3 regions of the Klebsiella planticola genome follow, and region 2 is predicted to be linked to each of the others. Evidence: predicted binding sites of a transcription regulator. Region 2 holds the regulator's gene; each other region holds the start of a gene.
The links. The regulator CRP, encoded in region 2, controls carbon source genes, mostly activating them, when cyclic AMP is high. The targets are predictions, from matches to a motif close to ATGTGANNNNNNTCACAT.
Positions count from the first base shown of each region.

Region 1: a site for CRP is predicted at 3,232-3,249, ahead of MC50_RS01080 (YfcZ/YiiS family protein). Genes of this name have one in related genera too.
Region 3: a site for CRP is predicted at 5,612-5,629, ahead of garD (galactarate dehydratase). Genes of this name have one in related genera too.

Region 1 covers NZ_CP026047.1:237,194-245,427, forward strand. The annotation lists gene fadJ (fatty acid oxidation complex subunit alpha FadJ) at 1-1,374, opposite strand, end outside; gene fadI (acetyl-CoA C-acyltransferase FadI) at 1,374-2,684, opposite strand; gene MC50_RS01080 (YfcZ/YiiS family protein) at 2,843-3,127, opposite strand; gene fadL (long-chain fatty acid transporter FadL) at 3,499-4,821, shown strand; gene mlaA (phospholipid-binding lipoprotein MlaA) at 4,890-5,651, opposite strand; gene MC50_RS01095 (formate/nitrite transporter family protein) at 5,920-6,825, shown strand; tRNA gene MC50_RS01100 (tRNA-Arg) at 6,900-6,971, shown strand; gene MC50_RS01105 (VasL domain-containing protein) at 7,251-8,234, opposite strand, start outside.
Region 2 covers NZ_CP026047.1:1,270,684-1,278,917, reverse strand. The annotation lists partial or broken gene MC50_RS06295 (YccS/YhfK family putative transporter) at 1-1,804, opposite strand, end outside; gene crp (cAMP-activated global transcriptional regulator CRP) at 1,857-2,489, opposite strand; gene MC50_RS06285 (OsmC family protein) at 2,795-3,199, shown strand; gene MC50_RS06280 (phosphoribulokinase) at 3,300-4,169, opposite strand; gene MC50_RS06275 (YheU family protein) at 4,205-4,423, opposite strand; gene MC50_RS06270 (hydrolase) at 4,420-5,442, opposite strand; gene MC50_RS06265 (nuclear transport factor 2 family protein) at 5,651-6,103, opposite strand; gene MC50_RS06260 (ABC transporter ATP-binding protein) at 6,216-8,120, opposite strand.
Region 3 covers NZ_CP026047.1:1,101,430-1,109,663, reverse strand. The annotation lists gene agaE (PTS N-acetylgalactosamine transporter subunit IID) at 1-229, opposite strand, end outside; gene agaW (PTS N-acetylgalactosamine transporter subunit IIC) at 219-998, opposite strand; gene agaV (PTS N-acetylgalactosamine transporter subunit IIB) at 1,009-1,482, opposite strand; gene kbaZ (tagatose-bisphosphate aldolase subunit KbaZ) at 1,502-2,809, opposite strand; gene MC50_RS05275 (DeoR family transcriptional regulator) at 3,048-3,869, shown strand; gene garD (galactarate dehydratase) at 3,935-5,506, opposite strand; gene garL (2-dehydro-3-deoxyglucarate aldolase) at 6,018-6,788, shown strand; gene garR (2-hydroxy-3-oxopropionate reductase) at 6,817-7,707, shown strand; gene garK (glycerate 2-kinase) at 7,771-8,234, shown strand, end outside.

The DNA of each region.
Region 1 (8,234 bases), 1.0 Mb from region 2:
TTCAACCAACGGCATTTTCTCGACCGGGCTGAAGAAATGCAGGCCAATCACCTGCCCCGGTCGGCTGGCCTGCGCCGCAATGTCGCCGATGGGCAGCGAAGAGGTATTGGAGGCAAAGATCGTCTGCGGGCTGCAGTGTGCTTCGATCTCAGCCACCATCCGCTGTTTAAGAGCTAAATCCTCGAAGACAGCCTCGACAACCACATCGCGATGGGCGAAGCCCTGATAATCCGTGGTGCCGGAAATCAGCGCCAGCTGACGATCCCGTTCGCTGGCGCGCAGATAGCGGCGACGCACCTGCTTGTCCAGCAGTTCCCAGCTGTATTTCAGCGCATGGTTAATTCCCCGTGCCTGAATATCTTTGATACGCACCGCAAGCCCGCCTTTGCAGGCGGTAACATACGCAATCCCGCCGCCCATCAGACCGCCACCGAGAATGCCGATGCGATTCAGTGGCCCGGCCTGCGCATCGGCGCCGCGATCTTTCTTCAAATCCGTGCTGGCAAAGAATATCGATCGCAATGCCTGAGACTGCGGAGTCATCGCCAGCTCACCGAAGGCACGCGCTTCCTCGGCATAGCCGCTGCTACAGCCGTGAGCTAATCCATTTTCAATCACCTGCAGAATGCGCTCGGCGGCAGGATAGTTGCCCTGGGTTTTCTGTCGGGTCTTTTTCCCCACCAGCCGAAACAGCAGATTACGGCCCAGCGGTCCGGCAAGCACCCGTTCGCGGATCGGCATACTGCGGCTCGCCGGCCGTCCTTTCAGCGCCAGCTCCACCGCCGTCTGCAGCAGAATCGATTGCGGAACCACCTCATCCACCAGGCCCGCTTTTAACGCCTGACGCGCGCGAAGCTGCTTGCCGGTCAGAATCATCTCCAGGGCGCTGCTGACACCGATCAGGCGGGGTAATCTCTGAGTGCCGCCGGAGCCAGGCAGCAGCCCCAGCTGGACCTCAGGCAGACCCAGACGCGTTTTCTCGTCATCGCTGCATACCCGTCCATGGCAGGCCAGCGCCAGCTCAAGGCCGCCGCCCAGGCAGGCGCCGTGGATGGCGGCAATCACCGGAATCGCCAGCCCATGGATCTCCGCCATAATTTGTTGCCCCTGGCGGGCGAGCGCTTCCGCTTCCTGAGCGCTGGCGCAGCGGGCAATCATATTGATATCCGCGCCAGCGATAAAATTGTCCGGTTTTGCGGAAATCAGCACGACGCCGCGCAGAGATTTATTATCACGAATCTGGCGAACGATCGCCCGCACCTGCTGGCCAAATTCGGCCTTCAGGGTATTCATCTTTTCACCGGGCGAATCGATAGTGATGACGCCGACGTTATCCGGGCGAATATCGAGGGTAAATGCCGATGCCATGTCCATTATTCCACCTCCAGAATCATCGCCGCGCCGAGTCCACCCGCCGCACAGGCGGTAACCAGGCCAAATCCGCCCCCCCTGCGCCGCAGCTCATGCAGCGTCTGGGTAATCATCCTCGCGCCGGTGGCAGCAAAAGGATGCCCGTAAGCAATTGAACCACCGAGGACATTGAATTTACTTTCGTCGACTTCCCCGGTCGCCTGCGAGCGTCCAAGCACCTCGCGGGCAAAGCGGTCGCTGGCCAGGCACTGAAGATTCGCCAGCGTCTGCGCGGCAAAAGCCTCATGCATATCGATAAGCGTTAAATCAGCCAGGCTCAGTCCCGCTCTTTCCAGCGCCAGCGGCGTTGACCACGCCGGCCCCAGCAGCATATCCTGGCGGACATCGATGGCGGTAAAGGCATAGCTGCGCAGGTAGCCAAGCGGGGTTAAGCCCAGCGCTTTGGCCTGAGACTCGGTCATCATGATCACCGCCGCGGCACCATCGGTTAGCGGCGTACTGTTTGCCGCAGTGACCGTGCCATGCTTGCGGTCAAAAGCCGGACGTAACTTTTGGTAATCAGCCAGGGTTGAATTTTTACGAATATTGTTGTCGTTTTCCAGCGGTTCACGGAACGGCGGCACATACGCGGTCATCACCTCAGAGGCCAGTTTCCCCTCTTCCCAGGCTTTCGCCGCCAGCTGGTGCGAACGGTGCGCCAGCGCGTCCTGCTGTTCGCGGGTGATACCCCATGTTTTTGCCATTTGCTCTGCGGTATCCCCCATCCGCAGCCCGGTCGAATACTCGGCCACCGCAGGCGGTACCGGTAAAAGATCGCGAAGGCGTAAACGGGAGAAGAGCTTCAGACGCTGCCCGAGAGTGCGCGCTTTATTGGCATCCACCAGCGTTCGGGCCAGCTTTTTACTGACGCCGATCGGCAGAACGGATGAAGAGTCGGCGCCGCCGGCAATACCTGCGCGGATCGTTCCCGCCATCAGGCTCTCCGCGACGTTGGCAACCGCCTGAAAACTGGTGGCGCAGGCGCGACTTACGCTGTAGGCATCGGTGTGTACGCTCATGCCGGTGCCAAGCACAATTTCGCGCGCAATATTTGGCGCTTCGGGCATCTGCACCACCTGGCCAAATACCAGTTGCTCAATCATTTCCGGGGGAATATCGCTACGAGCCAGCATTTCGCTGATAACCATTTTTCCCAAATCAACGGCGGGAACACCGTGAAATACCGTGGCCTGGCGGGCAAACGGCGTACGTAAACCGCTGACAATGGCAATGCGATCGCCTTGACGGGTGACAAGCGGTAATGGCTGACTCATGACTTTCCCCTGTTAACCGATAAAACCAAGTGGTCTGACCTGATAACAGTTTTAACTAATTTTTTACATTAAGCCAATCAGCGAAGAGAAAAAGTGGGAGCCAAAACACATACAAAGCAGGAGATAACGCCCCTGAAGGGAGGGGCGTTGAGGAGAAATTAACGCAGACCAAGCTGGAAAATCAGCGTTTCGGCTTCACAGCAGAAGACAAAATCGATATCCATCTGCACTCCGCCTTCAACGTCGGTAAAAGTCGGGGTAATTTTGCACGGTTCAGATTCCACACCCCGTGCTTTCTCAGTCAATGCGGCGAGAGTTTGTTCCGCTTCGGCGCGATTGGCAAAAACCCGGCTGTAAGAGGCGGTGCAATCGGTGTTGTCCATAATGGTGCCAACATCCATACAGCAGCAAACCGGGGTTTCATCAGCACTACATTTACTCATCGTAGATTTCCTCTGTATATGCACTCAAGGTGCCAGACAAATAATGAGGTTATTTTACGCGCGGCGCCTCCCGGCCTCCAGTCGTTAATGGCGACAAAAGTCCTAAGTGACCGAAATCACACTTAAAAATGATCCAAAACAAAAAATGCCCTGTTTAGATAATGCGAACGAGGCCAATTTTGCTAACTGGATCGCTTTTTTCGTATCACAACTGAAAAATCTCATAAACAAACTTGCAACATCTCATCTGGTCAGACCTATACTCAGCGCACTGGTCTGATTTCTCTGTCGTAAAGCAGACCCTACACTTCGCGCTTCTGTTACGGCATGTAACATAGTTTAAATAAAAATAACTCAATGAGGTTATGGGCATGAGCCAGAAAACCCGCTTTACCCAATCTGCCCTCGCAGTGGCTGTAGCACTTGTTTCAACACAGGCCTGGTCAGCAGGCTTTCAGTTAAATGAATTCTCTTCATCAGGTCTGGGCCGCGCCTATTCCGGTGAAGGTGCAATTGCTGACGACGCGGGCAATGCCAGCCGTAACCCAGCATTGATTATGATGTTCGATCGCCCGACGATGTCTGCGGGCGCGGTCTTTGTCGACCCTAACGTCAATATTTCCGGCCAGTCTCCAACAGGCAAAAGCCTGAACGCCGATAATATTGCGCCAACCGCATGGGTGCCTAACTTCCACTTTGTATCGCCGATTAACGATCAATTTGGTTGGGGGGCCTCTATCACCTCTAACTATGGTCTGGCGACCGAGTACGCCGATGATTATGCCGCCGGCAGCATGGGCGGAAAAACGGACCTGACCACCGCCAACTTCAACCTGAGCGGCGCCTATCGCCTGGACAGCCACTGGAGCTTTGGCTTAGGGTTTGATGCGGTGTATGCGAAAGCGAAGATTGAGCGCTATGCAGGCGATTTGGGGCAAATCGTTGCGGGCTCTGGCGCACTGCCGCCGCAGCTGGCCGGCCCGGTATCGAAAATTCCTGCCGATACACAAATTGCTCACCTCAACGGTAACGCGTGGGGCTTTGGCTGGAACGCCGGTATTCTTTATGAACTGGATAAGAATAACCGCTATGGCTTCACCTATCGTTCTGAAGTGAAAATCGACTTTGACGGTAATTACAAAAGCAGCTTACCTTCCGCGTACAACCAGATCCTCGGTAACTTCGGGCTTCCGGCGGGTACCAACGGTCAAACTACCGATGGTTCTCTGACGCTGAACCTGCCTGAAATGTGGGAACTGTCCGGCTATAACCGCGTTGCACCGCAGTGGGCGGTCCACTATAGCCTGACCTACACCAGTTGGAGTCAGTTCCAGGAGCTGAAAGCAACGGGTAGCAACGGTGAGACGCTGTTCTATAAAGATGAAAGCTTTAAAGACGCCTACCGTATTGCGCTGGGTACCACCTATTACTATGACGATAACTGGACCTTCCGTACCGGTATCGCCTTTGATGATAGCCCGGTCCCTGCAAGCACCCGTTCTATCTCCATCCCGGATCAGGATCGTCTGTGGCTGAGCGCGGGTACCACCTATGCCTTCAACAAAGATGCTTCGGTTGACGTGGGTGTTTCATACATGCACGGTCAGCACGTAGAAATTAAAGAAGGTCCTTATACCTTCCGCTCTGAAGGTACCGCCTGGCTGTACGGCGCGAACTTCAACTACCGCTTCTGATCGGTCTGGCAGCATAAAAAAAGGGTGAACGCGAGTTCACCCTTTTTTATTGTCATATTTACTCGCGTTTACTGCGAGTCGATATCTTTCAGATCGCCCTGAATCGCCTGAGCGTTAGGGTTCTCGACCGGCGTAAGTTTACCGCCGTTGGCAATAAAGTCATGACGCTGGAAGTAGGCTTCGCGAACCATGATATACGGGTCGGAAGACTGGCGCAGCAGGCCGTCGGAATCCAGCAACTGAGCACGGGTCTCAACCCCTTCAACCGCCCACTTACCGATAGACATCGGCCAGGTCAGCCAGGAAAGGACCGGATAAAGACCATCAGCCATATCACCGCCTTCATCACGCAGCGTAAAGCTGCCATAGAACGGCAGTTGTACGTAAGGGCCGTAACCCACGCCATAATGACCCAGGGTGCTACCAAAGCGATGCGGTTCAACACGCTGCAGTTTCGGGTTCGCCATCCCGGCGACATCAATCAGGCCGCCCATTCCGAGAAGGGTATTAAGGAAGAAGCGGGTAAAGTGCACCATACCTTTATAGGGATCGCCCTGCAGGAAGTAGTTCGCCATCACCGCCGGTTCTTCAAGGTTGCTGGTGAAGTTACTCAGCCCATTGCGCGCCGGCTGCGGGACATAATCACGCCAGGCAACGGCAACCGGACGCAGCACGTACGGATCCACCACGTTAAAGTTGAAGTCGAACATCGTACGGTTAAACCCTTCAAGCGGGTCTGAACGCCCCTGCGGCAGATCGCCAGAGCTGGAACTGGCACATCCCACCAGCAATGTGGCGCCAAGCGCAAGCGCCGACAGGCGAAAATTCATAGGTGTCTCCCTGTTAATTTTGGCTATTGCGGTGGGCTATCCGGGGACCACTGCCTCCATGACGATACCACCCGAAGCAAATTGCAATCTGGTGCCTGCTTTCAGCATAGCCTTCTTTGGCATAATTGTTGCGCCCTGATTCTATACATATTTTGCAATATTCGTATTGCTATTCTTGCCATCAGCAAAAATTTAGGAGGTTATCCCGGGCCAGTCGGGTGAAACATCTCTACGCTTATGAGAATGAAAAAACGCAGGAGGAAATGCCATGACGACAGATCCCAAACCTCACGAGCGCCCTCATAGCGAAGAGGTGGAGGTTGAAAGCGATGAAAAACAGGATGGCGAACCGATTGAGGTCAACGAGAAACGCCTGCCCTCGCGTGCAATGGCCACCCATGAAGAGATCCGTCAGGAGGGGGAAAAAGAGCTGGAGCGCGATGCCCTTGCACTTCTGTGGTCAGCGGTAGCCGCTGGTCTGTCGATGGGGGCCTCGATGGTGGCGAAAGGGATTTTCCATGTTCACCTGGGCGAACTTCCCGGTGGTTATTTAGTGGAGAATCTGGGTTATACCTTCGGGTTTGTTATTGTCATCATGGCTCGCCAGCAGCTGTTTACCGAGAATACCGTCACCGCGGTATTACCCATCATGCATAAGCCGACGCCCGGGAATATCGGCCTCCTGCTACGGCTCTGGGGCGTGGTGCTTATTGGTAACCTGGTCGGTACGGCAATTGCGGCCTGGGCCTTTAATATGATGCCGATTTTTGACGATGCCACCCGCGGCGCGTTTCAGGAGATCAGTTTAAAGGTCATGGAAAATACGCCGTCTGAAATGTTCGCCAATGCGATTATTTCCGGCTGGCTGGTGGCGACCATGGTGTGGATGTTTCCCGCCGCCGGCGCGGCAAAAATCGTGGTGATCATCATGATGACCTGGCTGATTGCGCTCGCCGATACCACCCATATCGTTGTCGGCAGCGTTGAGATTTTTTACCTGGTCTTCAACGGCTCGCTGCCCTGGCAAGACTTCATCTGGCCTTTCGCGCTGCCGACGCTGGCTGGCAACATTTGCGGCGGCACTTTTATTTTTGCGCTGCTCAGCCATGCGCAGATTCGCAACGACATGAGCAACGACAAAAAGGAGCGGCTCAAGGCAAAAAAACACCCTTAAGTGGCGAGAGTTTAAGCATTCAACCCATAGATGCTTAACGAACAAGGAAAAAAACGCTATACTCCCGCCGCTTCGTCCCCTTAGTTAAATGGATATAACGAGCCCCTCCTAAGGGCTAGTTGCAGGTTCGATTCCTGCAGGGGACACTTCTTAGCCGTTCGCCACAATCCGACACAGTTCGCTCAACCCCTTACGTACCAACTATTTAATAAAACGCCTGTTCGACAGCAACGGACTCTATCTCATGGTCAACATAACGGCTCAACGTGTCCGCGCATGAAATATCTCTTGCTCACGCTTACAGACTTGCAAACCGTCGGACGGTGGATGGCGGAATAGAGGGAAAGCGATTGTCAGGAAAGAGTAAAAAAGCCGACAGGCTATCTGGCACGCCAATAAAATTAACATAATGAATAATATAAGTTTTATTCTGATGCCTTCTGTTTTATTTCAGCATAACGGGCAGCCAATTGCTTCAGATGCATCTCCAGTTGAGTCCTGTCAGCAACCGGTAAAGGTTTGCCGGCAGGCGTTTGTGATAATGCCCGCAATTGCTCTTCAGCGGGTATAGCTTGATTAAAGGACTGCATGGCGGAAAAGACCACTGATTTCAGCTCACTGACCGTCATGTATTTCCCCTTCTGCTCATCAAGCCGGTTCAGCCTGCCGCTCAGTTTTTGTAGCGTCGTCATTCCCTGATACCAGCCATTGAGATTTTCTGCCGGCAATGAGGCAGCAGTAAGCTGTTGCTGCCACTGTTGTGCCAGAGATTTAGCCTGCTCCGGCCAAAGCGTCTGAGCCTGTTCCAGAAGCTGCCTGCTCCAGGCGATATTCCAGTCAGGGGGAAGCTTGTCCAGTCGGGCAAGCTGCTGCTGCGTTTGTGTGATAACCGCAGGTGATAACGAGGATCGCTGGCGCAACACATCCAGCTGTGCAGGTGTGAGCGTTGCAGGTAACGGCGCAAGCGAGGCGGCGAGCTGAGTCTGGAGTGGATCAGACCGCAGTAAGGTATGCCAACCCCACGCCGTCGCCACGCTTACCACCAGCATGGTGCACATCCCGGCGACAAAGGATTTCGTTTTGTTTACCGGCGCGGGCATTGCCACCTGTATTCCGATATTCGCCTGGTGTTCTGCTTGCGCGACATACACCCGCTTCGCTGTACTATCCGCCGCGCGACTCCCTTCCGGCGGACCACCAGCCGGAGCGCTCATTGCTCCCTCTGAACCATTCATTACCGTGGCAGGCAGCCCGATCCCCGTCTCAATGCTCGCCCCAGCACAACCGGAGGTGTCATCACCGTTTTCCAGCCGGGCGGCATTGTTGTGCATCAGCGTACGCAAGGCAGCAAACTGACTCAGGTGTTTAAGTTCCAGGCGCTGTAACACGACGCAGAGAGCGGTAAGCAA
Region 2 (8,234 bases):
TATTGTGCTCGCGGGCGAGGGTGGTCATGGCGTTGATATGCTCAACAATAAACTGGCTGTGGGTGACCCACAGTTTCATATCATCAAGATAATGTGTGTTAAAACCGGGTTCCTGCATGGCCTGATTCAGCGAGTTATACAGCGAGTTATGTGCCTGATTGACGCGCATCCGGCGATAGGCCAGCGCCGGGGCCTGATGATCGTCGCTGAGAATTAGCCTGATCGCTTCCTGATCGGCTTCCAGCGCGTCGTGAGCGTTTTTACGCAGTAGCCCGCTTTGCCATTGCGGCCATAGCCAGACCATGCCGCCAAAGGCGATAAGGCAGCCGATAAGCGTATCGATAAGCCTGGCGACAATATACTGCTCGCCGTTGAGCGTCAGAAGCTGCAGGGTATACACCGCCGTCACGGTAAAGCCAACCATCGCCCAGCCATAATGCTTGCGAATAATCAGGTAGCTCAGCAGCGTGACGAGCAGCATCGCGGAGAGCGTATAACCCTCCGGGACGTGAAAGTGCAGCGCCAGGCCGGCGATAGCCAGACCGGCAAGTGTACCTGCCGCCCGATGGACGATACGTACCCGCGTCGCGCCGTAGCCGTTTTGGGTCACAAAAAGCACCGTCATCAGGATCCAGTAAGGCTTGGGAAGGTTCAGGGCGCTTCCCATCAGGCTCGCGGCCGTTAGCATCACGCAGATACGCGCAGCGTTACGTAGCGCCGGCGATTTTAATGAGAGATAGCTCTTTAGCGCGGGCAGCAGCGGCAGACGGCGCTCTTTATCCGCCATCAGGTTGCGAGCATACAGCGGGCGCTGGGTACGCAGCACCCGGGCTATTCGGCTGAAGTGCCAGGCGCAGAACTGCCCTACCGGGTTGTCCGGATGCTGCCAGGCGATTTTCTCCAGCGCGCCGATTTGCTTATCCATATGAAAGCGTTGCGGGTAGCGGTGGTAGAGAATGTCATCGGCCAGCACCCGCAGGCGTGCGGCAACGGTTTGTGCGTTCCAGCGGATCACCGCCTCGGCATGGCTGCGCTCTACCAGTTTTTGTACTTCTTCGGGTTGGTGCAGGCTGACGGAGATATGTTCCTGCAAATCCAGCGCCATCTGAAATGCCCGCAGCAGGCGCTTGTGGTCATTGCGCTAGTTCGCCGCCAGCATATGCATCTGCTGGTAGCATTGGGTGATCAGGTCCACCACCTTCTGCTGGCGCGTGAGCAGCGGCGGCAGTGAAGTGGTGGGATCGATATGCTGGGTCAGCAGGCTGTATTTGGCTTCGCAGTAGTTAGCCAGCTCGCGATAAAGCAGGCTCAGCGATTCGCGCAGCGGCTGCTCGCGCCATAGCCAAAACCAGAACCAGTTAAACAGGCCGTACCACAGCGTCCCGAGGGCGTAGATCAGCAGTGGCTCCCAGACGGGCATGTTCCCGGCAAGGCTCAGGGTAAAGATTGCGGCAATTAACGACGCGGGCAGAAGCCTGGCGTGCAGAGAGCTGATCTCCGCCGTTACGCCCAGCAGTAGCGCCAGGCCGCTGAGAATCAAGGGCAGCGGGATATCCTGCTGAAGAAGAAGCTGGACCACCAGGCTACAGCCGGCAAACAGCGAGCCGCCAATAATCAGACGTTTAAAAAAGCGTTTGTGCGGCGTATCCAGACCGGCGACGTTACAGCAGGCGGGCACCAGCGAAAACAGCAGACCTTGCTGTAAGTGACCGAGGAGGAGACCGATTGCGACAGGCAAACACAACACCAGCGTTTGCCGCAGTGCATAGTTGACTTCCGGGTGGTAAATCAGCCTGCGCCACATAGAGGGAAAACAAAAACGGCGTGTTGCGCAAGCAACACGCCGTTTTATCGACTTAACGCGTACCGTATACGACGATAGTTTTACCGTGTGCGGAGATCAGGTTCTGATCTTCCAGCATCTTCAGGATACGGCCAACGGTCTCGCGGGAACAGCCAACGATCTGACCAATTTCCTGACGGGTAATTTTAATTTGCATACCATCAGGGTGGGTCATCGCATCCGGCTGTTTTGCCAGGTTCAACAGCGTCTGAGCGATGCGCCCGGTGACGTCGAGGAAGGCAAGGTTACCCACTTTTTCTGAGGTCACCTGCAGACGGCGAGCCATCTGCGACGACAGGCGCATCAGGATATCCGGGTTAACCTGAATGAGCTGACGGAATTTTTTGTAGGAGATTTCGGCCACTTCACATGCGGTTTTCGCACGTACCCAGGCGCTACGCTCCTGGCCTTCTTCAAACAAGCCTAATTCACCGATGAAATCGCCCTGGTTGAGGTAAGAGAGGATCATCTCTTTACCTTCTTCATCCTTGATGAGCACAGCCACAGAGCCTTTGACGATGTAGTACAACGTTTCTGCTTTTTCACCCTGGTGGATCAGCGTGCTTTTAGATGGGTACTTATGAATGTGGCAATGAGACAAGAACCATTCGAGGGTAGGGTCTGTTTGCGGTTTGCCAAGCACCATGCGCGGTTATCCTCTGTTATAAGCTATCTCCGGGTGCCGACACTACACGGCATCCGGGCATGCAATCGTATTGTTTCCCTATGCCTGGGAAACGGCTGGTGAGTTTTCTTCAGCCTGTAATGTGAACTCCTCTGCATACATGCAGTACATCAATGTAATACTGTAGCATCCCGACTGTTTTAGCATAGCTTTTGCCGCATGTCTCCTGGTGTCTCGCTTCAGCATGATGCAGGTCGCCTTCCGTTGCGAGAATTGTTATGTACGCGTAATCTGTCAGGAAAATTGCAACCTCGGAGTTAAATTTTATGCAAGCTCGTGTGAAATGGGTTGAAGGGTTAACCTTCATCGGAGAGTCGGCGTCAGGTCACCAGATTCTGATGGACGGCAACTCCGGAGATAAAGCGCCAAGCCCAATGGAGATGGTGCTGATGGCGGCGGGCGGATGTAGCGCGATCGATGTCGTGTCTATTTTGCAGAAAGGTCGTCACAACGTGACCAACTGTGAAGTCAAGCTGACGTCTGAACGTCGGGAAGAGGCGCCGCGCCTGTTTACCCATATCAACATGCATTTTATCGTCACCGGTAAGGAGCTGAAAGAGGCGGCCGTTTCCCGTGCGGTGGATCTGTCGGCGGAGAAATACTGCTCGGTGGCGCTGATGCTGCAAAAAGCGGTGAATATCACCCACACCTATGAAGTGGTGGAAGGCTAAGCAGCCTTCCCGGAGAGCGGCGCAAACGCCTTATCCGGGAGCCGTGAGTGAAGGACGAAAACCCCGCTTAGCGCCAGGCGCTCGGGGTTTTTTAACGTGGTTAACTGATTTTCTTCCCTTCCATCAGCCGTTCGACTAGCGGCGTCATGATGAGCTCCATCGCCAGCCCCATTTTCCCGCCAGGCACCACCAGCGTATTGATATGCGAGATAAACGACCCCTGCAGCATCGCCAGCAGCCAGGGGAAATCGATATCCTGCAGGTTGCGGAAATGGATCACCACAAAGCTTTCATCCAATGACGGAATGCCCTTCGCCGCAAACGGGTTGGAGGTGTCGACAGTGGGGACGCGCTGGAAGTTGATATGGGTGCGCGAAAACTGCGGCGTAATGAAGTTGATATAGTCTTCCATTGAACGGACCACGGAATCCATCACCGCTTCACGGGAGTGGCCGCGTTCACTGGTATCGCGGATGAGCTTCTGAATCCATTCCAGGTTGACGATAGGCACCACGCCGACCAGCAGGTCGACATTCTGCGCGACGTTATACTGCGGCGTAACAACCCCGCCGTGCAGCCCTTCATAAAACAGGACATCGGTCGGTTCCGGTAGCGGTTGCCACGGTGTGAATGTGCCCGGCACCTGATTCCACGGCACCGCCTCATCATAGGTATGCAAATACTTGCGCGACTGACCGCTACCGTTACGCCCGTACTCAAGGAAGGTGTTTTCCAACAGACCGAAGTCGTTGGCTTCCGGACCGAAGTAGCTGATGTGTTTCCCCTGATCGCGCGCTTTGCGGATCGCCATGTCCATTTCCGGGCGGGTATAGCGATGGAAGCTGTCGCCTTCCACCTCAGCGGCACGCAGGTTTAGCTGTGCGAAAATTTTACGAAAGGCGAGGCTGGTGGTCGTGGTTCCCGCGCCGCTGGAGCCCGTGACGGCAATCACCGGATGTTTGGCAGACATAACAACTCCCAGATTAAACGATGTGTGGCGCCGCCTTAGCCGTGAAACTGCTTGCGGGGCATGATGTTGACCGTCTCGTGCAGTTCTGACCACACCAGTACGGCTTCTCCGCTTTTCAATTGCTGTTTGACGTCGGCGACTTTATCCGCCAGCGAGCGTTCATGTTCACCATAATCGGTGCCTTCACGCAACACAAAGCTTTCGATCAGGTTATCCAGCGTTTCGGGATCCAGATCGTGCCAGGGAATAATCATTTTTGTGCTCCCAACCAACGGGTTAACCAGTCCGGGATACGCTTTTCCAGCCACATTTCCGGCTTGCGCAGCGTGCCGCCAACGAATCCGACGTGTCCGCCATTTTCTGTCAGCTGATACTCGACGTTTAGCGGGAGTTGCTCTTGCGGCGGAATGGAGTGGTGGTCCATAAAAGGATCGTCCTTCGCATGAATGATCAACGTCGGTTTAGTAATGTCGCTGAGCCGCGGCATTGCGCTACACTGGCGATAGTAGTCCAGCGCATCCGCAAATCCGTGAATCCGGGCAGTGATCATATCGTCAAACTCGCGGATGCGGCGCATACCTTTGAGCTGGCGCAGATCAACCGGTAGCGAGCCGGGATAGGCTTTCAGCTTACGCGCGGCGTTGGCCTTTAACAGATTGAGCAGATAACGTTGATAGACCCGGGAAAAGCCCTTGTCCATATGATAGCTGCAGGCTTCGAGCATGAACGGGGCTGAGACAATAACCGCGGCATCCAGCGGGACATTATCGCCTTCTTCGGCCAGCAGGCAGCCCAGCATATTGCCGCCCAGCGAATAGCCGACGGCGGCGGTCGGCACCGCACCCCATTCGCGTTGTAGCCAGTGCAGGAACCAGCTGCCATCTTCGGTTTCACCCGAATGATAGATGCGGTTATTGCGATTGGGTTCGCCGCTACAGCCGCGGAAATGCATCACCACGCCCAGCCAGCCGCGCTGCATGGCTGCATGGATAAGGCCATGAGCATAGGGGCTGTGCAGGCTGCCCTCCAGCCCGTGGAACACGACCAGTCGCGGTTTATGTTGCGCCCCGGCGGGGTCTTCGCTCCACGCCAGATCGACAAAATCACCGTCCGGGAGTTCAAGTCGCTGCCAGTGCGGCGTGAATCCCAGCTTACGGCGAATCAGGCGCGGCAGCATGGTCTGCAGATGACGATTGCCCACGCCGCGCATAGGGTGAAACTCGCGCGAGTCGTCTTCGGGGGGCGTCATTTCTGTGGGGGTGATTTCAACCATAGCACCAGAGCAGTTAATCATCTTATAAAACAGTATACCGCGCATGAAGTGCGCAGGTTATCCAATATGTGGTCTTGCGGCCTGCGCTATAGGTTACACGAAATTGAAGCCGGATGAGGACTGCTCTTGCGGGATAAGGATGACCCGCTACCCGGGAGGGCTGGAAGGGGAAACGGCCCCGCCAGGAGCGAATGGCCGTGGGGCTGGCTCAAAACATGCTGTTGCCGCTGGCGGTTTTTTCCGGAACCGTCTGAATAACATCCCAGTGCTCAACGATCTTGTTCTGCGCATCGAGGCGGAAAATATCGATAATCGCCCGGGTGACGCCCGGCTCGCGGCCGGTGGACGCAACGTGCAGAACGACATAGTCGCCGTCGACAATCACCCGTTTAATCTCGCTGTGAGAGTCGGGGAATTTCTCTTTCAGAAAGGCGATGAATTGACGAAAGCCTTCAGGCCCATCCTTCGCGCCAGGATTATGCTGGATATACTCCTGCCCGAGGTAGGTTTTTGCGGCATCAAAGTCTTTATCGTTCAGCGCCTTATTATAAAAAGCGATGACGTTTTCTTTGTTCTTTAATTCGCTTGCGGTGTAGGCGGCAAAAGCAGAGTGGGTCAGGGCGCAAAGCAGTGAGAGGGAGATGAGCGTTTTTTTTACCATGGCAATGCCTCTTCGCAGATGAGTGTTGCGGTTTTTAGCAGGGGCATATCACGGCGTGTTCCCATAACCTGGCGCCGCTGCGTTTATGCCCCCTGCCCGATCATAACCGGTCTTAACCTTCCTGCAGCATCTGTTCCAGCTGCTCTTGTGCATCCAGCCAGGCCATTTCACACTCTTCCAGACCGGATTTGGCACTGGCCTGCTGCTGCAGACAGGTGGTCAGCTCGGCTTTGCGGGAGGCATCATACAGCCCGCTGTCGCCGAGCTTCTCTTCCGCCTGGGCGAGCTGCGCGTTGAGCTTATCCATCTCTTTTTCGAGGCGGGTAATCTCTTTACGCAGCGGTTGAGTGAGCGTGCGTAATTCCGCTTCCCGACGTTTCTGGTCTTTGCGGGCCTGCGCGCTGTTACCGCTCTCTTTCGCCACGTCAGACGACGAGCTCTCCTGTTTCTGTGAGTCGCTGAGCCACTGCTGATAATCCTCCAGGTCGCCATCGAACTGCTCGACTTTGCCGTCATGCACCAGATAGAGATCGTCGGTGGTGGAACGGATCAGGTGGCGATCGTGCGAGACCACAACCAACGCGCCTTCGAAATCAATCAGCGCTTCGGTCAAGGCCTGACGCATATCGAGATCGAGGTGGTTCGTCGGTTCATCGAGCAGCAGAAGGTTAGGGCGCTGCCAGACGATTAACGCCAGCACCAGACGGGCCTTTTCACCGCCGGAGAAACGCTGAGTCTCTTCGTTGACCTTATCGCTCTGGAAACCAAATCCGCCGAGATAGTCGCGCAGCTTCTGCTCTGTCTCCTGAGGCGCCAGGCGAGCCAGATGCTGTAATGGGGATTCGTCAGCGCGCAGAAACTCCAGCTGATGCTGAGCGAAGTAGCCGAGCTTAATGCCTTTAGCGAGGCCAATCTCGCCATGCAGCGGCTGGAGTTCGCCAGCCAGCAGTTTGATCAGCGTCGACTTGCCGGCGCCGTTGCGCCCTAACAGGCCAATGCGCGAACCGGGCACCAGGTTTAACTTGATCGAGTCCAGAATCACCCGTTCGCCGTAGCCGGCGCTGACTTTTTCCATTTTCAGCAGCGGGTTTGGCAGGCTTTCCGGCGCGCGGAAACTGAAGTGGAACGGGTTATCGACGTGAGCCGGAGCGATAAGCTCCATACGCTCCAGCATCTTAATACGGCTTTGCGCCTGCTTGGCCTTGGTGGCCTTGGCGCGAAAGCGGTCGATATAACTTTGCAGATGCGCGACGCGCAGTTGCTGGCTTTCATACATCGACTGCTGCTGTGACAGACGGGTTGCGCGCTGCACTTCAAACGAGCTGTAGTTGCCGGTGTATTCGAACATCGTTTGCTGTTCGATATGAATAATTTTATCGACGATCGGGTCCAGGAAGTCACGATCGTGAGAGATCAGAATCAGCGTGCCGGTGTAGCCTTTCAGCCATTTTTCCAGCCAGATGACCGCATCGAGATCGAGGTGGTTAGTCGGTTCATCGAGCAGCAGCAGATCGGAACGACAAATCAGCGCCTGCGCGAGGTTCAGGCGCATACGCCAACCGCCGGAAAAGTCGCTGACCGGGCTTTCAAGCTGCTCATTACTGAACCCCAGCCCGTGCAGCAGGCTGGCGGCGCGCGAACGGATGGTCCAGGCATCAATGGCATCCAGTTTACCGTGCACCGTTGCGATGGCGTGGCCGTCATTGCGCTCGTTGGCCAGGTTTAAATCGGCTTCGAGCTGGCGGTATTCGCGATCGCCATCAATAACATAATCAATGGCTGGCTGCGGCAGCGCAGGGGTTTCCTGATTAACCCACGCCAGCTGCCAGTTACCCGGAAAGGTCATACTGCCGCCGTCGGCGCTAATCTCGTTTTTCAAAAGCGACAGCAGCGTGGATTTGCCGCAGCCGTTTTTTCCCACCAGGCCGACCTTCTGGCCAGGATTGATGGTTGCGGTGGCGTTGTCCAGGAGGACCCGTACGCCGCGACGAATTTGTAACGAGGAGAAAACAATCATAAGGCGCCGTATGTTCTGACTATGTTAGTTTGTCATTATGATAATGTAATGTGGTAGCAAATTGCTCCACCGGGCCGCAATGGTAGCCCAAAACGAAGACGATACACAAAGTCA
Region 3 (8,234 bases), 170 kb from region 2:
GGATCTTTTTCAACGCGGGCAGCAGACCGTACAGCCAGCCTGAAGCCTGCATACGTTCATAGTTGAACGAGGCCTGTAAAAGCATGGACCGCCAGGCGACACGGTTAATGTCTTTTTTCGTCAGCTCCGCACCGAGACTCTGGTCTTCGTAGACGTTTTCATTCACGCCGGAAAGCAACGTCTCTTCAGGAGCGGAGACGCCTGGCAGAGTGGTTTGATTAGATGCCATCTTCGAATTCCTCTTTCTGTGCCGCAGATGCAGTCGGTTCAGGAGATTTACGCAGCAGGTCTATGAGTGCCATTGCCAGCGCCGCGGCGGCAATGGCCAGCACCGGCAGCTTCAGCCAGGCAGCGGCGACAAAACCGATGATAAAATAGGGGATATAGACGTTTTTCATCATGATTTTCAGCAGAACAGCGAAGCCGATAGCAGGCATAATGCCGCCAGCCACGCCGAGACCGTCGATCAGGCGCGCAGGCAGGACATCAATGGCCGTTTTCGCATGTTCCGCGCCGAAATAGATCGGCAGGAAAGCGCAGAGAAAATAGAAAATCCCCAGAGCCAGCAGCGCCAGATAGTTAACCCGTTCAATACCGCGGGTATCAGCATTCGCGGCCATCCGGTCGCAGCGAGACATCACCCCTGACATCACCGAGAACAGGAAGGTGATCCCCATTTGTACTGCGACGGCGAAGGGCACGGCGACACCGACGGCAACGTCAGGTTTCACGCCGGTGGTAATGGCAAAGGTGGTGCCGACGATGGTACCGATAATCACGTTTGGCGGCTGAGCACCGGCCAGCGGGGCCAGCCCCATCCAGACCAGTTCCAGCGTACCGCCGGTTAAAATGCCGGTATGCAGATCGCCCAGAATCAGGCCAACCAGCGGGCCGAGCACCACCGGACGGTGCATATGTGTTAAACCATTGAACATATCCAGGCCCGCAATAAAGGCCAGAATGCCCAACGCAGATGCCTGCAACAGACTGATTTCCATTATGAATCCCTCAGAGTAGTTTAAAGAGATCCAAAGCGGGTTCTGTCGGAACGCCCTGAACAAAGCATTCCACCCCGGCGGCCTTCAGACCGTTAAACGCCGCAATATCGCCAGCGTCTACAGAAACCGTTTTGGCAATGTGTTGTTTGCCATTGGCGTAGTGCATATTTCCTACGTTGATACGTGTGACGGGAACTCCGCCTTCGACAAGGCGTAGGAAATCGGCTGGTGTTTTGCAGACCAGCAGAATCTTTTGTCGATCGGCGGCGCGGTGGATATTGTCGATGACCTTTTGCAGTGACCAGAAGCGTACGGCGATCCCTTCTGCCAGGACCATTTCCATCAGGTTTTGCTGTACCGGGTCTTCAGCAACCTCATCATTGGCCACCAGTACCAGGTTTGCTCCCGCAAATCCGACCCACTGGACACCCACCTGGCCGTGGATCAAACGTTCATCAATACGGCTTAAGACAATGTTTGGCATCGCGTTTTCCTCTTCGTTGTTATGCGTTATGGGACGTAACGCCCACACAGGCGGCGTGGTACTGCTGCAGTATGTCCTGAATGTGATCGAGGATGAGCTCTCGCGGTTCCGCCTTGAGATCGCCCTCGCGAACTTTGAGGTACTGCAGCGGCATATACTGACTGAGGAGCGGCAGCGGGAGCGGCCAGTCCGCGAGATTACGTACCAGGCGTGCAAACGCCTCATCGATTTGCCGATCCGGCCAGTAGTAGCGCACGCGGTCTGAATAGCTGTAGCCTCGGGCCAGACGTCGCGCATGACCATCGCCGTGATAGTGGTTTTGCCAGTATTCCGGGCGGTCGAGCATCACGTTTTCCAGCACCTGACGCAGCCCGGAGCAGGCCTTCGCAGGCAGCAACTCTTCCTCTATTGCCGCCAGTGAGAACAGCGCTTCACGCAGGGCGAAGGTGAGCGCCGGGCCAACCTTCAAAATGGCAAAGTGATCTTTAACCAGACGCCGCAGCGCCTGCGGCGTCTGGTAATCGGTCGAGTGGGCTTCGAAGACCAGCGCGTCATAGTCTTCAACCATGGCGCTAAGCGCTTCCGCTCGCTGCGGTTGATAGTCGATAATATGCGTGTGGTCGAATTCGACGCCGGGCTGTACTACTAACCCGATGATGCGTGGCCAGATGTGGGTCAGCCCGCGTTGCTCAAAGGCCTGCCGATGTGCTTCCAGCGTCGCACGCGCCGCATCAGGCGTCGTGACCTGTAGCTCGGTCAGGGTTTCATGAGCCCCGCCCGGGACGGGGACTTCGGTGCCGATGACGTAGACCAGGTCAGGTTTGCCGAAACGTTCACGGCAGGTCTCTTCCGCCACCTGAGCCAGCCGCGCGGCGCGTTCAGCGACGATGTCATCGGTTAACGGCACCGGGTCACCTTCGCAGGACATACTGCAATCGAGGTGGATCTTTTTAAAACCGGCGGCGACGTAGCTTTTTATTAAATCATCGGCATTCGCCATCGCCTGGGCCGCGGGCAGGGTTTGCCAGCGGTTGGGCCCAAGGTGATCGCCGCCGAGGATCAGCTGTGATTGGGGAAAATCGAGCGAGTCGGCAAGCTGGTGGACAAAACCGCGGAAATCGGCCGGTGTCATGCCGGTATAACCGCCGAACTGATCCACCTGATTGGATGTGGCTTCAATCAGTAACGGGGTCTGCTGCGCCCGGGCGTAATGAATGGCGGCCTCAAGTACCAGGGGATGGGCGGAACAGACGGCATAAATACCGTTGCCTCCACCTTGTTTATGCTGCGCCACCATTTTTGTCAGATGTTTCACTTTCCTCTCCATTTCGGATGGTAATGAGATTAATCTTTCGTTTTGTTTCATTTAATACTGCATCATGGTGATGTAAAAATAAAACGAAAGATAATAGTTTTCCGATCTGTTTCACAAAAGAAACATAATGAAAGGTTTCAGCGGTGGACATTGCGCTGCTCTCTGGCGTTATGGGGCTTGCATTCCGTTAAAAGAAAGGTGTTAATAGACCAAACGAAATGAAACGAAAGATTTGATGAAAGGAATACTTATGAGCGGTACCGACTCTTCTGCAGATAAGCGCATCAGCGGCACCAGTGAAAGGCGTGAGCAGATTATCCAGCGCTTACGGCAGCAGGGAAGCGTGCAGGTAAACGATCTTTCTCTTTTATACGGTGTCTCGACGGTGACGATTCGCAACGATCTGGCCTTCCTTGAAAAGCAGGGGATTGCGGTTCGCGCCTACGGTGGCGCGCTGATCTGCGATGGAACAATGCCGGCTGCCGAACCGTCGGTGGAAGATAAAAGTTCGCTCAATACCGCAGTGAAGCGCAGCATCGCGCGGGCAGCGGTAGAACTGATTCAACCGGGGCATCGTATTATTCTCGACTCCGGGACTACCACCTATGAAATCGCCCGTATGCTACATCAGCATACGGATATTATTGCGATGACCAACGGGATGAATGTGGCGAATGCGCTGCTGGATGCCGAAGGGGTGGAGCTGTTAATGACCGGTGGACATCTGCGCCGCCAGTCGCAGTCGTTTTATGGCGATCAGGCCGAACAGTCTTTGCTGAATTACCACTTCGATATGCTTTTTCTCGGCGTCGACGCCATCGACCTCGATCGCGGCGTGAGCACCCATAATGAAGATGAGGCACGCCTGAACCGGCGGATGTGTGAAGTGGCGGAACGCATTATCGTCGTCACCGATTCCACCAAATTTAACCGTTCGAGCCTGCATAAGATTATCGATACGCAACGAATTGATATGATCATCGTCGATGAAGGCATTCCGACGGAAAGTCTGGAAGGGCTGCGTAAGAGCGGGATTGATGTGCGACTGGTGAAGCGCCAGAACGTGGCATAGACCCCCTTCCTGTGGGGGAGAGGGGCTGCGGTCAGGCGGCTGGCGTCGCGCCGCCTGACCGGCAATCAGGTCACCGGCGCCGGGTTAAACACCGCCAGCTGATTATACAGGCCCCACCGATCGGAGAAGGTTTTCTTACGGCCGCTGGCGACATCAAGAATAAACCCGAACAGCTTCTGGCCAACCTCTTCAATCGTCTCTTCACCGGTGGCGATAGTTCCGGCGTTGATATCCATTAAATCATACCAGCGGTTTGCCAGCTCGGTGCGGGTTGCCATCTTGATGACCGGCACGGCGACCAGACCATACGGCGTGCCGCGCCCGGTTGTAAACACCTGAACCGTGATCCCTGAAGCAACCTGCTGAGTGCCGCAGACGAAGTCGCTGGCCGGGGTAGCCGCGAAGATCAGGCCGCGTTTGGTTGGGCGCTGGCCCGGTGAGAGGACCTCGGCAATCGCGCTCTTGCCGGATTTGGCGATCGAACCCAGCGCCTTTTCCACCACGTTCGCCAGGCCGCCCTTCTTATTCCCGGGGGAGGGATTGGCGCTGCGATCGGTCTGACCTGAATCGAGGTAGTTATCGTACCAGGCCATCTCTTCGAGCAGACGCTTGCCCACTTCCTCGTTGATCGCCCGCGGCGTCAGCAGATGGATAGCATCGCGAACCTCAGTGACCTCAGAGAACATGACGGTCGCGCCGCAGCGGACCAACAGGTCGGAAGCGTAGCCCACCGCCGGGTTGGCGGTCACGCCGGAAAAGGCATCGCTGCCGCCGCACTGCATGCCCACCACCAGTTCAGAAGCCGGACAGGTTTCACGCTGGCGGGCATTCAGTTTTGCCAGATGCCGTTCTGCGACCTGCAAAATATCGTCAACCATTGACTGGAACCCGACATGCTGTTCATCCTGCAGGCGGATGATACTGGCGCTGTCGACGGCAATGGGCTGGACATCTTCGGTGCCCTGGAGCAGGCGCTCCGGCTGGAGCTTTTCACAGCCGAGCCCAACCACCATGACTTCACCGCCGAAATTGGGATTTAGCGCGAGGTTATGGATCGTGCGGATAGGGATCACGGCGGCCGGGGCGTTGATCGCCACGCCGCAGCCATACAGGTGGTTGAGACCGACCACGCCGTCGACATTCGGGTATTTCGGCAGCAGGTCTCGTTCAATAATTTTCACCACATAATCGACGACGCCCGCGACGCAGTGCACGCTGGTAGTGATACCGAGCAGGTTTCTGGTGCCGACGCTGCCATCGGCGTTGCGATACCCTTCAAAGGTGTAGCCGGTCAGCGCAGGCAGAGGCTCCGGAACTTTGTTTGCCAGCGGTAGCGTGTTCAGCGGCGGCGCTTTCGGCAGTTCGACCAGCGATTCGTCAATCCAGCTGCCCTGCGGAATGTCGCGCACCGCGTAGCCAATGACTTCGCCATAGCGGATGATTTCACCATGTATGGGGATATCAACCAATGCTACTTTGTGACCTTGCGGGATATGTTCGATGAGCGTCAGTCCGTCAGGGAAACGCGTTCCGGCTTTTAAACCGCGATCGTTAACAATAATCGCTACATTATCCGTTTCGTGTACTTTTATATAAAACGCCGTCGGCGATTCCTGCCTGATTTCAATGTCGGCCATTGTCCAGTATTCTCCAGCAAGGTGCGAATAATAAAATAAAACGGCTATTCAGTTTCTGATGAACGAATTTCCTCGGCAAAGAATGTCAGCTGTTTTGATTTAGATGTGTGATCCCTGTCACTCATTGTTGCGGGAGCAAAATTGCGGCAAAGGGAAAACGCTGGAACTGTGCATCAGCGCCCACTGATTATGGCGGATGCACAATTTTAATGATTATTCATTCCATTTTATGGGTTTTTTGCACGGTGTTCTCTGGCCGTCAGCTGATTATACTGAGTCATGCTTGCTATGCACCGGATGAGTAAATCGAGTGCTTCTGATCTCGGTTTATAAATAATTAAGAGAGACACCAAAAATAAATAAATGAAGTGCAATGCTCTCATTTAACGCAGCGCTAATCTTCATCGGATGTTTGGCCTGATGGCAATGATTTACTATCCGTTTATCATCGGCAACATTCAATATGTGGAACTGCAGAAATAATTAACGGTTAAGTGACAAGGTATAAGTGATGAATAACGATATCTTCCCGAATAAATTTAAGGCGGCCCTGGCGGCGCATCAGATTCAAATTGGCTGCTGGTCCGCCCTGGCCAGCCCTATCACGACAGAGGTGTTAGGCCTGGCCGGTTTCGACTGGCTGGTGCTGGACGGCGAACATGCGCCGAACGATATCTCCACCTTTATCCCCCAGCTGATGGCGCTGAAAGGCAGCGCCAGCGCGCCGGTTGTGCGCGTACCGACCAACGAACCGGTGATCATTAAGCGCCTGCTGGATATTGGTTTCTATAACTTTTTGATCCCGTTCGTGGAAAGCGAAGAAGAAGCGATTAACGCCGTCGCCGCCACCCGCTACCCGCCAGAAGGCATTCGCGGCGTTTCCGTGTCGCACCGCGCCAATATGTTTGGCACGGTGCCGGATTACTTCGCGCAGTCGAACCAAAACATCACCATCCTGGTACAAATTGAAAGCCAGCAGGGGGTGGATAACGTTGATGCGATCGCTGCGACTGCGGGCGTTGACGGTATTTTTGTCGGCCCAAGCGATCTGGCCGCCGCGCTGGGACATCTGGGCAACGCCTCTCACCCGCAGGTCCAGCAGGCTATCCAGCACATTTTTGCAAGCGCGAAAAAGCATGGCAAGCCGAGCGGTATTCTGGCGCCGGTAGAAGCGGATGCGCGTCGCTATCTGGAATGGGGCGCAACCTTTGTCGCCGTCGGCAGCGATCTGGGCGTATTCCGCTCCGCCACGCAGAAACTGGCTGATTCCTTTAAGAAATAACCGCCACCGCAACAAGAGAGATAAAGACATGACAATGAAAGTTGGTTTTATTGGCCTTGGCATCATGGGTAAACCCATGAGTAAAAACCTCCTCAAAGCGGGTTACTCGCTGGTGGTTGCCGATCGTAATCCGGAAGCCATCGCAGAAGTGATTGCCGCAGGCGCTGAAACCGCCGCTTCAGCGAAAGCGATAGCTGAGCAGTGCGAGGTGATCATCACCATGCTGCCGAACTCTCCGCATGTGAAAGAGGTGGCGCTGGGCGAAGGCGGCATTATTGAAGGGGCGAAACCGGGCACCGTGCTGATTGATATGAGCTCTATTGCACCGCTGGCGAGCCGTGAAATCAGCGATGCGTTAAAGGCGAAAGGCGTAAATATGCTGGATGCGCCGGTAAGCGGCGGCGAGCCGAAGGCCATTGACGGGACTCTGTCCGTCATGGTTGGTGGTGATAAAGCGATTTTTGAACAATATTATGACCTGCTGAAAGCGATGGCGGGCTCTGTCGTGCATACCGGCGATATCGGCGCGGGCAACGTGACCAAGCTGGCCAACCAGGTGATCGTGGCGCTGAATATCGCGGCGATGTCTGAAGCATTGACTCTGGCCACCAAAGCAGGCGTGAACCCCGATCTGGTGTATCAGGCAATCCGCGGCGGTCTGGCCGGCAGCACCGTGCTGGATGCCAAAGCGCCCATGGTGATGGATCGCAACTTTAAACCGGGCTTCCGTATCGATTTGCATATCAAAGATCTGGCGAATGCGCTGGATACGTCCCACGGCGTGGGGGCGCAGCTGCCGCTGACCGCGGCGGTGATGGAGATGATGCAGGCGCTGCGCGCTGACGGCCTGGGTACCGCCGACCACAGCGCGCTTGCGTGTTACTACGAAAAACTGGCGAAAGTGGAAGTCACTCGCTAACAAGAAGGGCGCGGATGGCGCCCTGTCATTCTTGCCTTGCGCGGCACTGTCAGGCTAATAACTATGAAAATCGTAATCGCCCCAGACTCTTATAAAGAAAGCCTCTCAGCTACTGAGGTTGCACAGGCTATAGAAAAAGGTTTTCGGGAGATTTTCCCCGATGCGCTCTATGTAAAGGTCCCCCTCGCCGATGGCGGAGAAGGTACCGTTGAGGCGATGATCGCCGCGACGCAGGGAACCAAAATGAGCGCTTGTGTGACGGGGCCGCTGGGCGTGCCGGTTGATGCCTGCTGGGGGCTTTCCGGGGATGGTCAAACCGCGTTTATTGAAATGGCGGCGGCCAGCGGGCTGGGGCTGGTGCCTCCCGCGCAGCGCAATCCGCTGTTGACGACCTCGCGTGGTACCGGTGAGCTGATTTTGCAGGCGCTGGAGCATGGGGCGAGAAATATCATTATTGGCATTGGTGGCAGTGCGACCAACGACGGTGGCGCGGGGATGGTGCAGGCGCTGGGCGCGCGGCTTCATGA